3 regions of the Streptomyces sp. TN58 genome follow, and region 2 is predicted to be linked to each of the others. Evidence: riboswitches for the same ligand, from Rfam matches in the RefSeq annotation. Region 2 holds a riboswitch; each other region holds the start of a gene.

Region 1 (4,368 bases), 2.0 Mb from region 2:
CCGAGACGGCGTCCCTCATGGCGGACGCCATGAGGACCGGCTCCTGTGCGCGGGTCACCGCCGAGGCCAGCATCACCGCCGCGCAGCCCAGTTCCATCGCCAGCGCGGCGTCGGACGCGGTGCCCGCCCCGGCGTCCAGGATCACCGGGACCCCCGCCCGCTCCGTGATCAGCTCGAAGTTGTGCGGGTTGCGGATGCCCATGCCCGACCCGATGGGGGAGCCGAGCGGCATGATCGCCGCGCAGCCCACGTCCTCCAGCTTGCGCGCGAGCACCGGGTCGTCGTTGGTGTACGGCAGGACGGTGAAGCCCTCGTCCACCAGGATCTCGGCGGCGTCCAGCAGTTCGACGCCGTCGGGCAGGAGGGTCCGTTCGTCCGCGACCACCTCCAGCTTGATCCAGTCGGTGCCGAGTGCCTCCCGTGCGAGCCTGGCCGTCAGGACGGCCTCGCCCGCCGTGAAGCAGCCGGCCGTGTTCGGCAGGACGGCGATGCCGAGCTTGGTGAGGACGGAGAGGACCGAGCCCTGCACGGTGGGGTCCAGGCGGCGCATGGCCACGGTGGTGAGTTCGGTACCGGACGCGACGAGGGCGCGTTCGAGCACGTCCAGGCTCGGGGCGCCGCCCGTGCCCATGATCAGGCGGGAGGAGAAGGTTCGTCCGCCCAGGGTGAAGAGGTCGTCGGCCATGCCGGTCAGCCTCCCTGGACCGCGGTGAGGATCTCCACGCGGTCGCCGTCGCCCACGCGGGTGGCCGGCCACTGCCCGCGCGGGACCACTGTCTCGTTGAGCGCGGCGGCCACCCCGGAGGGGGCCGCGGTCAGCGTGGCGACGACGGTGTCGAGGGTGGTGCCGGCCGCGACCTCGCGCGGCTCGCCGTTGACGGAGATGGTCATGCGTACGACTCCTGACGTGCGGCGGAGAAGCGCCGGGGGGTGAAGGGGCGCGCGATCTCGGGCAGTTCCCCGGTGGCCAGCAGCCCGGCCATCACTTCGCCGGTGAGCGGGGTCAGCAGCACCCCGTTGCGGTAGTGGCCGGTGGCCAGGTGCAGGCCGGGCAGATCGGTCGGCCCCAGCAGCGGGGCGTTGTCGGGTGATCCGGGGCGCAGTCCCGCCCGGGTCTCGGTCAGCGGGAGTTCGGTGATGCCGGGTACCAGTTCGTGGGCGTCGCGCAGGAGTTCGTAGACGCCGCCCGCGGTGACGGTGGTGTCCCAGCCGAGTTCCTCGCTGGTGGCGCCGATGACGAGTTCGCCGTTCTCGCGGGGCACGAGGTAGACGTGGCTGCCGCGCACGACCGCCCGTACGGTGCGGGAGAGGAAGGGGGCGTACGCGGCGGGCACCGCGAGCCGCAGCACCTGCCCCTTGACCGGCCGTACGGGAGGCAGCACCTCGGCGGGTACGCCCGCCAGCCTGCCGCTGAGCGAGCCCGCGGCCAGGACCACCTGGTCGGCGCGCAGCTCCGTACCGTCGTCGAGGAGGGCGCCCGTCGCCCGGTCCGCGGTGGTGAGCAGCTGTTCGGCGCCCGCCCGGTGGATGGTGACCCCGGCGCCTTCGCAGGCGGCGAGGAGCGCGGACGCGAGCCGGCGGGGGTCGACCTGGTGGTCGCCGTCGACGCGCAGGCCGCCGCGTACGCCGGGGGCCAGCATGGGCTCCAGGCGGCGGCATTCGCGGCCGGTGAGCCATTCGGACTGCAGGCCGCAGCGGCGCTGGAGGGCGTGGAGTTCGCGCAGGTGGAGGCGGTCGTCGGCGTCCAGGGCGACGGCGAGGGTGCCGCAGGCGCGGTAGCCGATGTCCATGCCGCCCGAGGCGGCAGCCAGCTCGGCGGCGAACCGCGGATAGCGTTCGGCGGAGGCGAGGCCGAGGCCGAGGAGGGCTTCCTCGCCGTAGTGGAGTTCGGTGACGGGAGCGAGCATTCCGGCCGCGACCCGGGCGGCGCCGCCACCAGGCGCCGGGTCGGCGAGTACGGTGTCCAGTCCGCGCTCCGCGGCCCGCCACGCGGTGACCAGGCCGATGATCCCGCCCCCGATGACGAGGACGTCGGATCCCCGGCCGGATCCCTCTCCACCGGATCCCTTTCGAGATGAGTGCATGGGCGTCCAGCCCCTCCCTTCGCCGGCATGACCCGGATCAGGTTCGTACGGTCGGAGGCCGGCCAGCCTCCCTCTCAGCCCGGTGCGCCGGACTCCCGCGATAGGTACGGTGGCCAGACTATCCCGGCCGTGGACGGCGGGTAAGGCGGCACCTGTTCCTGACGGAGCGTCAGATGATTAGGGTGGCCGCGTGAGCGAGCAGACGGAACACAATCAGCACGGCGTCGTGATCGTCGGCGCCGGAATGGCCGGGGTGCAGACCGCGGTCGCCCTGCGCGAGCAGGGCTTCACGGGCCCCGTGACCCTGCTGGGAGCCGAACCCCACCAGCCCTACGACCGGCCCCCGCTGTCCAAGGCGGTGCTGCTCGGCAAGGCCGAGGACTCCGCCTTCGACGTGGACTTCGAAGGCCTCGACGTCGAACTCCGCCTCGGAACGGAGGTCACCGGACTGCGCGCCGCCGACCACGAGCTGGACACCGAGGCGGGACCCGTCCCGTACGGGGTCCTCGTCCTGGCGACCGGCGCGCAGCCGCTGACCCTGCCCGGCACCGAGGGCGTCCCCGGCGTCCACCTGCTGCGCACCCTGGACGACGCGGCGCGGCTGCGCCCGGTCCTGGCGGCCGCCGCCCGCGTCGTGGTCGTCGGCGCGGGCTGGATCGGAGCCGAGTTCGCCACCGCCGCCCGGGAGGCCGGCTGCGCCGTCACCGTCGTCGAGGCCGCCGACCGGGTCCTGGCGGGCGCACTGCCCGCGGAGGTCGCCGAGCCCATGGCGCGCTGGTACGGCCAGGCCGGCGCCGAGCTGATCACCGGCGCGAGGGTGGCCGGCGTCGAGGAGGGGCGGGTCCTCCTGGCCGACGGGCGCGCCCTGCCCGCCGACGCGGTCGTGGTGGGGATCGGCGCCCGCCCCGCCACCGGATGGCTGGCCGGGTCCGGCGTGGAACGCGGCGCCGACGGCTCGATCACCGCGGACGCGCACCTGCTGACCTCCCTGCCGGGGGTGTACGCGGTCGGCGACTGCGCCTCCTTCCCCTCCCGGCGGTACGGGGCGCGGCTGCTCGTGCACCACTGGGACAACGCCCTCCAGGGCCCCAGGACGGTCGCGGCGAACATCCTGGCCGGGCGGCCCACCGCGGTCTACGACCCGGTGCCGTACTTCTGGTCCGAGCAGTTCGGGCGCTTCGTGCAGTACGCCGGCCACCACACCGCGGCCGACACCCTGGTCCGGCGCGGCGACCCCGGCCAGGACACCTGGTCGGTTTGCTGGCTGCGGGACGGCGCCCTGGCCGCGGTCCTCGCGGTCGGCCGGCCCCGGGACCTGGCCCAGGGCCGCAAGCTCATCGAGACGGGCGCCCCCGTCGACCCGGCGAAGGCCGCCGACCCGGGCACCCCCCTGAAATCGGCCACCGCGTAGCTCCCGGCCCGGGCGGGCCACGGACGGTCCGCCCGGGTACCGGCTGTCGGCGGGAGGTGGCAGGCTTGGCCTGTGACCGAGATTGACGCAAAGATCGATGCCCTCGTCCCCGACTGGCTGTACCTCCCCGACATCGCGGAGATGCTGAACGTCGAGGTGACGCGGGTCCGCCAGATGGTCAAGGAAGGGCAGCTCATCGCCGTACGCCGGGGCGAGAACAGGGCCCTGCAGGTTCCGGCCCCCTTCATCGACGGCGACAAGGTGGTCAAGGGCCTCGTCGGCCTGCTGACCGTCCTGCGCGACGACGGCTTCTCCGACGAGGAGATCCTGGAGTGGCTCTTCACCGCCGACCCGACCCTGCCCGGCACCCCCGCCCAGGCGCTGAGCGAGAATCGCGGCACGGAGGTGAAGCGCCGCGCTCAGGCGCTCGCCCTCTGACCTGATCCGCAGTAGCCGCTCCACCGCGGTGTACGGGCCCGTGCCCGTACACCGCCTCCATCACGGGGGGTACACCCATGCAGCTGTCCGACGCCCGGCTCTACCTGTGCACGGACGCCCGCAAGCGCCAGGGTGACCTCCCCGAGTTCCTCGACGCCGTCCTCGCCGGGGGCGTGGACATCGTCCAGCTCCGCGACAAGGGCATGGAGGCGGGCGAGGAGCTCGAACACCTCCAGGTCTTCGCCGAGGCCGCCCGCCGCCACGGCAGGCTCCTCGCCGTGAACGACCGCGCCGACGTCGCCCACGCCATCGGCTCCGACGTCCTGCACCTCGGACAGGGCGACATCCCCGTCCCCGCCGCCCGCGCCATCCTCGGCGGCCAGGTGATCGTCGGCCGCTCCTGCCACGCGGAGGACGAGGTCGACGCCGCCGTCG
Region 2 (4,368 bases):
CATGTCGGCCGCATGACGACCGCGTGCCCGACCCATCTGTCCGACGGCACGAAAAAACGGGCGGGCCCGCGACTCCCCCCATGGGTCGCGGGTCCGCCCGTCAGCCGGGTCCGTGTCGCCCTGCCGGCTGACTCAGTCGGCCAGCGGCAGGTAGACGCGGTTGCCCGAAGCCGCGAACTCGGCGGACTTCTCCGCCATTCCGGCCTGGATCTCGTCGGCCTTCAGGTCTCCGCCGTGCTCTCGGCGGATGTCCTGCGAGATCTTCATCGAGCAGAACTTCGGACCGCACATGGAGCAGAAGTGCGCGGTCTTGGCCGGCTCGGCGGGCAGGGTCTCGTCGTGGAACTCACGGGCCGTGTCCGGGTCCAGGGCCAGGTTGAACTGGTCCTCCCAGCGGAACTCGAACCGCGCGTCGGACAGGGCGTCGTCCCACTCCTGCGCGCCCGGGTGCCCCTTGGCCAGGTCCGCCGCGTGCGCGGAGATCTTGTACGTGATGACGCCGGTCTTGACGTCGTCGCGGTTGGGCAGGCCCAGGTGCTCCTTGGGCGTGACGTAGCAGAGCATCGCCGTGCCCCACCAGGCGATCATCGCGGCGCCGATGCCCGAGGTGATGTGGTCGTACGCGGGCGCGACGTCCGTGGTCAGCGGACCGAGCGTGTAGAACGGCGCCTCCTCGCAGATCTCCTGCTGGAGGTCGATGTTCTCCTTGATCTTGTGCATCGGGACGTGGCCCGGGCCCTCGATCATCGTCTGGACGTTGTGGCGCTTGGCGATGGTGTTGAGCTCGCCCAGCGTCTTCAGTTCGGCGAACTGCGCCGCGTCGTTGGCGTCCGCGATGGAACCGGGGCGCAGACCGTCACCGAGGGAGTAGGTGACGTCGTACGTCGCCAGGATCTCGCAGAGCTCCTCGAAGTTGGTGTAGAGGAAGTTCTCCTTGTGGTGCGCGAGGCACCAGGCGGCCATGATCGAGCCGCCGCGCGAGACGATGCCGGTCTTGCGGCGGGCGGTCAGCGGTACGTACGGCAGCAGCACGCCGGCGTGGACCGTCATGTAGTCGACGCCCTGCTCGGCCTGCTCGATGACCGTGTCCTTGTAGATCTCCCAGGTCAGCTCCTCGGCGCGGCCGTCGACCTTCTCCAGCGCCTGGTAGAGCGGCACGGTGCCGATCGGCACGGGCGAGTTGCGCAGCACCCACTCGCGGGTGGTGTGGATGTTGCGGCCCGTCGAGAGGTCCATGACCGTGTCCGCACCCCAGCGGGTCGCCCAGGTCATCTTCTCCACCTCCTCCTCGATGGAGGAGGTGACGGCGGAGTTGCCGATGTTGGCGTTGACCTTCACCAGGAACTTCTTGCCGATGATCATCGGCTCGATCTCGGGGTGGTTCACGTTCGCCGGGAGGACCGCGCGGCCCGCGGCGATCTCCTCGCGGACGACCTCGGGGGAGACGTTCTCGCGGATCGCGACGTACTCCATCTCCGGGGTGATCTCGCCCCGGCGGGCGTACGCGAGCTGCGTGACGGCGGCGCCGTCACGGCCCCGGCGGGGCTGGCGGGGGCGGCCGGGGAAAACCGCGTCGAGGTTCTTGAGGCCACCGCGCGGCGAGGTGTGCTTGATGCCGTCGTCCTCGGGGCGGACGGGGCGGCCGGCGTACTCCTCGGTGTCCCCGCGGCCGATGATCCAGTTCTCGCGCAGCGGGGCGAGGCCGCGCCGCACATCGGTCTCGATCTGCGGGTCGGTGTACGGACCGGACGTGTCGTACAGCGTCACGTCCTTGCCGTTGGTGAGGTGGACCTGGCGGACCGGCACCCGGATGTCGGGGCGGGAGCCCGCCACGTAGCCCTTGTGCCAGCCGGGCTTGCGCTCGGCCCCGCCGTCGGCTTCCTGGCTGACGGCAGGCGTGCGTGCGTCCTGAATGGTCATGAGACCTATCTCCCTACGCCGGCATTACCCGGTAACAGGTTCGGCGGTCGACGCAGCCTCCTCCCGTACGCATCTGTGATGCGCGTACGGTGATCAGCGTCCTCTCAGCCCGGTGCTCCGAGCTCCCGCGTTGTGCAAAGTAGCCCCCACGCTAGCGTCATCCATGGCGTGCTGAACAGTGGGCCCCCTCATCTCTTGCGATGATCTGCTGGTGACGTCTTCGCCGCAGCCCCCCATCGAGCCCACGGACCCCGGTGTCCACACCGGTCACACCCACGACGGCCACGGACATTCCTCCGGGCATTCACACAGTCACGGCCACGGCCCCGCCGCCCCCGTCTCGAAGCATCTGCGCAAGGTCATCGCGGCCGTACTGATCCCCTTCGCCGCAGCGGTCTTCGTCGGCCTGGTGGTGCTCTGGCCCGGCGGCACCCCCGCCCACGAGCGGACCGGGGTGGGCTTCGACCGGCAGACGCAGCAGGCCAGAGTCGTCTCGCTGGAACACGTCGACTGCAAATCCGTGAACGCCGCACAGGTACCGGCGGCGGGCGGGACCCCGACCGCGCCGGGTGGCGGGGCCCGGGGCGCGCAGACCGGTGAGTGCAAGAAGGCCACGGTCGAGATCGGGAGCGGCCCGGACCGGGGACGCACCTTCGTGGAGATCGTCCAGCCTGGCGCACCACGGCAGTTGGCGGACGGTCAGGAGGTGGTGGTGGCCTACGCACCGGACGCGCCCCGCGACCTCCAGTACTCGGTGATCGACGTGAACCGCAAGCTCCCGCTCGCGGTGCTGGCGGGCATCTTCGCGCTGTCGGTCGTACTCGTCGGGCGGATGCGCGGGCTGTTCGCGCTGATCGCCCTGGTCGTCAGCTTCGGCGTGCTGACGCTCTTCATCCTCCCCGCCATCCTCCAGGGGTCGAACCCGCTGGTGGTCGCGGTGGTGGGGGCGAGCGCGATCATGCTGATCGCGCTCTACATGTGCCACGGCCTGACCGCCCGTACGTCGGTTGCGGTCCTCGGCACACTCGTGTCGCTGCTGCTCATCGGGCTGTTGGGGTCGGTGTTCATCGACTGGGCCTTCCTCAGCGGCAACACCGACGACAACACCGGTCTGATCCACGGGCTCTACCCGGACATCGACATGAGCGGCCTGCTGCTGGCCGGGGTGATCATCGGATCGCTGGGTGTGCTCGACGATGTGACGGTCACCCAGACCTCGGCAGTCTGGGAACTCCATCAGGCCGACCCGTCGATGGGGCCCCGGTCCCTGTACCGGGCCGCCATCCGGATCGGCCGCGACCACATCGCGTCGGTGGTCAACACCCTGGTGCTGGCCTACGCGGGCGCCGCGCTCCCCCTGCTCCTGCTGTTCTCGATCGCCAACAGCAGCATGGGATCGGTGGCGAACAGCGAGCTGGTCGCGGTGGAGATCGTACGGACCCTCGTGGGCTCGATCGGGCTGGTGGCCTCGGTGCCCGTGACGACGGCACTAGCCGCACTGGTGGTCTCGGCCGACCGGCCGGAATCCCCGGGCGCCGCTCCGGCGGCGGCCGCGGCCCCGGCCTCTGGACCGGTCCGCGGCCGGGGCCGTCGGCGCAAGCGCTGAACGACGGTTCAGGCTGGGCGGTGCGTCAGCCGGCGTTCTGCTCGTTCTGCTGCGACTCGGCCAGGATTCTGCCGAGCGCCTCGTCGAGGTGCTCCTCGAAGTCGCCGGTGTTGCGTTCCTGTCCGAGCGGAACGAGCCGGTCCGTGCGGTCGAGGAACGCGACGAGCGGCGCCGCGCTGGCGCGGAACAGGGCCCGGTCGCCGCCGACCTGGAGGCGGATGTGGACGTCGGACAACTCCTCGGGGCTGGTGGGGGCGATGTGCACGTCGCCGTCACCGCATGGCTTGTTGATGCCGTCGAGGAGGAGCTCCCGGCCGAACGCCCAGGTCACGGGCGCGTCTCCGGGAAGGTGGAAAGTCAGGCGGACTGCGTAGGGATCACGGGTGTCGTACCGGAGTTCCACCGGGATCCGGAACGAGAGCTCCTCGGAAACGAGGAAGCTCATCATGACCTCTGCCTGTACCGACTCGCGCATTGACTACCCCGCTGTAGTGGAAGTGGCCAGGAATGATCCCCCAGGGCCCTCTTGACAAGAGTGGTGGAAGCGCTAGCAGATCACAAGGAGTGAGTTTTCAGATACTGATAGAGAACGAGAGGGTACTCAACAGCGCGCCTACTTCACTCCGTAGTCGATCGACTACATACAGCAATCGATCTTCCTGATGCAGGGGCAAGGAAATGGCCATAGTCGCGGCCGCATCCCCGGCCGTGATGGGGATGGCGGCGCAGACCGTGCCGAGGGCATATTCCTGCCGCTCGATTACAGGCTGCATTCGCCCGAGGGCCCCGATCCGGTTCTCCAGGGAGCGCAGATCGCGCACGGTATAAGGGGTGATGGCCTC
Region 3 (4,368 bases), 1.3 Mb from region 2:
GGGAGCCGGCGCGCTCTGCATGGAGTTCCTGATCGACGGCGGAGCCTGGTGGCAGGGCCTGCTGCTCGGCCTCGCGGTCGCGGTCAGCGCCACCCTGGGCGACCTGGGCGAGTCGATGATCAAGAGGGACCTGGGCATCAAGGACATGGGCACCCTGCTGCCGGGACACGGCGGCATCATGGACCGGCTGGACTCGCTGCTGCCCACCGCCCCGGTGGTGTGGCTGCTGCTCGCGGCCTTCGTCGGCACCGGCTGACCGGCCGGGCCGGGTTATCCTGGAGGGCGCGCCGCGGGTACGCGGCGCGCCTTTTCCGTCCAGCGGCCGAGCCGCGGACCCGGCCCTGCACGCGCGGGGTGACCCCACCTCGTCGTACTGAGGAGTACCGCATGGCCCCCCGTCCCGCTCCGGGTGAGCTCACCTTCGTCGCTCCCCGCGGGGCCAAGAAGCCGCCCCGGCACCTCGCCGACATGACTCCGGCCGAGCGCCGCGAGGCGGTCGCCGCGATCGGTGAGAAGCCCTTCCGGGCCAAGCAGCTCTCCCAGCACTACTTCGCCCGCTACGCGCACGACCCGGCGGAGTGGACGGACATCCCCGCCGGCTCCCGCGAGAAGCTCCAGCAGGAGCTCCTGCCGGACCTGATGAACGTCGTCCGGCACATCAGCTGCGACAACGACACCACCCGCAAGACGCTGTGGAAGCTGCACGACGGCACGCTCGTGGAGTCCGTGCTGATGCGTTACCCCGACCGGGTGACCATGTGCATCTCCTCGCAGGCGGGCTGCGGCATGAACTGCCCGTTCTGCGCCACCGGCCAGGCGGGTCTGGACCGCAACCTCTCCACCGCCGAGATCGTGCACCAGATCGTCGACGGCATGCGCGCGCTGCGCGACGGGGAGGTCCCCGGCGGCCCCGCCCGGCTGTCGAACATCGTCTTCATGGGCATGGGCGAGCCGCTGGCCAACTACAACCGCGTCGTCGGCGCCATCCGCCGGCTCACCGACCCCGAGCCAGACGGCCTGGGCCTGTCCCAGCGCGGCATCACCGTCTCCACCGTCGGCCTGGTCCCGGCCATGCTGCGGTTCGCCGACGAGGGCTTCAAGTGCCGTCTGGCCGTCTCGCTGCACGCCCCGGACGACGAGCTGCGCGACACCCTGGTGCCGGTGAACACCCGCTGGAAGGTCCGCGAGGTCCTGGACGCCGCGTGGGAGTACGCCGAGAAGTCCGGCCGCCGGATCTCGATCGAGTACGCCCTGATCCGCGACATCAACGACCAGGCCTGGCGCGGCGACCTCCTGGGCCGACTGCTCAAGGGCAAGCGGGTACACGTCAACCTGATCCCGCTGAACCCGACGCCCGGCTCGAAGTGGACCGCCTCGCGGCCCGAGGACGAGAAGGCCTTCGTCGAGGCCATCGCGCGCCACGGTGTGCCGGTGACCGTGCGTGACACCCGCGGCCAGGAGATCGACGGCGCGTGCGGCCAGCTGGCCGCCTCGGAGCGCTGACCTCCACTTCCGGCCGGCCCCATTCGGCCACGGGGTACCCTGTGGCCGAACCAATTGCATATTCCGACAGGGGAGCGCCACAGCGCTGAGAGTGCGGTATCCGTCATCCGCAGACCCTCTGAACCTCGCCCCGGTCATTCGGGGTAGGAAGTTCGGTCACCACTCTTGCTGTTGCGCCCTGCCCGGCGTCCGCTCCGACAGAGCGCCGGGCGGGGCCGCGTCTTCTCCTGGACATCCCAGGAGGAATTCACCGATGAGCACCACCAGGAAGATCGCGGGCGCCGCGCTCGCGGCCGCGCTGGGCGTCACCACGCTCAGCGCCTGCGGCGGCGACGCCGAGGACAAGCCCGCCGGCGGGGGCGACGTCCCGAAGTCCAGGACCGTCACGCTGGTCTCCCACGACTCCTTCAACGTGACCGATTCGGTCCTGAAGGAGTTCGAGCAGCAGAGCGGCTACACCGTCAAGGTCCTGAAGTCCGGGGACGCGGGCGCCGCCCTCAACCAGGAGATCCTCACCAAGGGCACCCCGCGCGGCGACGTCTTCTTCGGCGTGGACAACACGCTGCTCTCGCGCGCCCTCGACAACGGCATCTTCACCCCCTACGAGGCCAAGGGCCTGGGCGAGGTGAAGCCCGAGTACGTGCTCGACAAGGAGCACCGGGTCACCCCGGTCGACTCCGGCGACATCTGCGTCAACTATGACAAGGCGTACTTCGCGGACAGGAAGATCGCCCCGCCGCAGACCCTGGACGACCTGGTCAAGCCGGAGTACAAGGACCTGCTGGTGGTCGAGAACGCCGCGACCTCCTCTCCCGGCCTCGGCTTCATGCTCGCCACCGTCGGCAAGTACGGCGAGGAGGGCTGGAAGGACTACTGGAGCAAGCTGAAGGCCAACGGCGTCGAGGTCGTCGACGGCTGGGAGCAGGCCTACAACGAGCGCTTCTCGGCCTCGGCGGGCGGCAAGAAGGCCAAGGGCGACCGCCCGCTCGTCGTCTCCTACGCCTCCAGCCCGCCGGTCGAGGTGCTGTACGGCGAGCCGCAGCCGGCCGAGGCCCCGACGGGCGTCGCCACCGGCACCTGCTTCCGTCAGATCGAGTTCGCGGGCCTGCTCAAGGGCGCGAAGAACGAGGAGGGCGGCAAGGCCCTGGTGGACTTCCTGATCAGCAAGAAGTTCCAGGAGGACATGCCGCTCCAGATGTTCGTCAACCCCGTCACCAAGGACGCCGCGCTGCCGGAGCTGTTCACCAAGCACGGTGTGGTGGTCGAGAAGCCGGAGAACGTCACTCCGGAGACCATCGCCAAGAACCGTGAGCAGTGGGTCAAGGCATGGACCGCGCTCGTCGTGAAGTAGGCGGTACGAAGGAGCCGGGCGCGGCGCCGGCCGGCCGCGCCCAGGCCCCCGCCCCGGTCCCCGGCCCGCCCGCCCCGGTTCACGGACCGGGGCGGGGGCGCGGGCAGGGCGAGAGCGAGAGCGGGCGGGCCACCGCCGTCCGCCTCGCCCTGATGGCCGTCCCCCTCGCCTTCTTCGGGCTGTTCTTCGCCTACCCCGTCGCCGCGATCGTCGGCCGCGGCCTCAAGACCGACACCGGCTGGCAGTTCGGCCGCCTCGGCGAGGTGCTCGCGCGGCCCGACATCGCCGACGTGCTGTGGTTCACCACCTGGCAGGCGCTCGCCTCCACCGCGCTCACCCTGCTGATCGCCCTCCCCGGCGCCTACGTCTTCGCGCGCCTGGAGTTCCCCGGAAAGCAGCTGCTGCGGGCCGTGGTGACCGTTCCCTTCGTGCTGCCGACCGTGGTCGTCGGCACCGCCTTCCTGGCGCTGCTCGGACGCGGCGGACTGCTGGACGAACTGGCCGGCGTCCGCCTCGACACCACCGTCTGGGCGATCCTCCTCGCGCACGTCTTCTTCAACTACGCCGTCGTCGTCCGCACGGTCGGCGGGCTGTGGTCCCAGCTCGACCCACGCCAGGAGGAGGCCGCGCGGGTGCTGGGCGCCGGCCGGTTCGCCGCCTGGCGCAGGGTGATCCTGCCCGCGCTGGCCCCGGCCGTGGCGGCGGCCTCCCTGATGGTGTTCCTCTTCACCTTCAGCTCCTTCGGCGTCGTCCTGATCCTGGGCGGACCCGCCTACTCCACCCTGGAGGTGGAGGTCTACCGGCAGACCGCGCAGCTCCTGGACCTGTCGACGGCCGCCGTGCTGACGATGGTGCAGTTCGCCGCGATCGGCGCGATCCTCGCCCTGCACGCCTGGACCGTGCGCCGGCGCGAGACCGCGCTGCGCCTGGTCGACCCGGGCCGCACCGCGCACCGACCGCGCGGCTGGGCCCAGCGCACCCTGCTGGGCGGGGTCCTGCTGACCGTCGGGCTGCTGATCGTGGCGCCGCTGGCCGTGCTCGTCGAGCGCTCCTTCGACACCCCCGGCGGCTACGGCCTCGGCTTCTACCGGGCCCTGCAGGACACCGGCGCCGGTGGCGGCACCTTCCTGGTGCCGCCGCTGGAAGCGGTCGGGAACTCCCTGCGGTACGCGCTCGCCGCCACCGCGATCGCCCTGCTCGTCGGCGGTCTCGCGGCCGCCGCCCTGACCCGGCGCGGGGGCCGCTTCGTACGGGGCTTCGACGCGATGCTGATGCTCCCGCTCGGGGTGTCCGCCGTCACCGTCGGCTTCGGCTTCCTGATCACCCTGGACGAGCCGCCGCTGGACCTGCGGACCTCGTGGATCCTGGTGCCGCTGGCTCAGGCGCTGGTGGGCGTGCCGTTCGTCGTACGGACCATGCTGCCCGTCCTGCGCGCCGTCGACGGGCGGCTCCGGGAGGCCGCAGCGGTGCTCGGCGCGTCACCGCTGCGCGCCTGGCGGGAGGTGGACCTGCCG

Evidence for each region. A riboswitch is a leader RNA that binds a small molecule or an ion and turns the genes downstream of it on or off. The one in region 2 is predicted to bind thiamine pyrophosphate.
Region 1: it holds a riboswitch for thiamine pyrophosphate, as region 2 does, so the genes downstream of both, thiO (glycine oxidase ThiO) here and thiC (phosphomethylpyrimidine synthase ThiC) in region 2, are expected to answer to the same signal.
Region 3: it holds a riboswitch for thiamine pyrophosphate, as region 2 does, so the genes downstream of both, BSL84_RS24175 (thiamine ABC transporter substrate-binding protein) here and thiC (phosphomethylpyrimidine synthase ThiC) in region 2, are expected to answer to the same signal.

The regions. Positions count from the first base shown of each region.
Region 1 is NZ_CP018870.1:2,034,808-2,039,175, reverse strand. It holds gene BSL84_RS09250 (thiazole synthase) at 1-685, opposite strand, end outside; gene thiS (sulfur carrier protein ThiS) at 691-891, opposite strand; gene thiO (glycine oxidase ThiO) at 888-2,084, opposite strand; TPP riboswitch at 2,082-2,193, opposite strand; gene BSL84_RS09235 (NAD(P)/FAD-dependent oxidoreductase) at 2,275-3,495, shown strand; gene BSL84_RS09230 (Rv2175c family DNA-binding protein) at 3,568-3,933, shown strand; gene thiE (thiamine phosphate synthase) at 4,011-4,368, shown strand, end outside.
Region 2 is NZ_CP018870.1:3,991,570-3,995,937, reverse strand. It holds gene thiC (phosphomethylpyrimidine synthase ThiC) at 133-1,920, opposite strand; TPP riboswitch at 1,914-2,059, opposite strand; gene BSL84_RS18100 (YibE/F family protein) at 2,132-3,526, shown strand; gene BSL84_RS18095 (SsgA family sporulation/cell division regulator) at 3,552-4,001, opposite strand; gene BSL84_RS18090 (IclR family transcriptional regulator) at 4,099-4,368, opposite strand, start outside.
Region 3 is NZ_CP018870.1:5,273,981-5,278,348, forward strand. It holds gene BSL84_RS24165 (phosphatidate cytidylyltransferase) at 1-256, shown strand, start outside; gene rlmN (23S rRNA (adenine(2503)-C(2))-methyltransferase RlmN) at 388-1,503, shown strand; TPP riboswitch at 1,562-1,671, shown strand; gene BSL84_RS24175 (thiamine ABC transporter substrate-binding protein) at 1,757-2,854, shown strand; gene BSL84_RS24180 (ABC transporter permease) at 3,007-4,368, shown strand, end outside.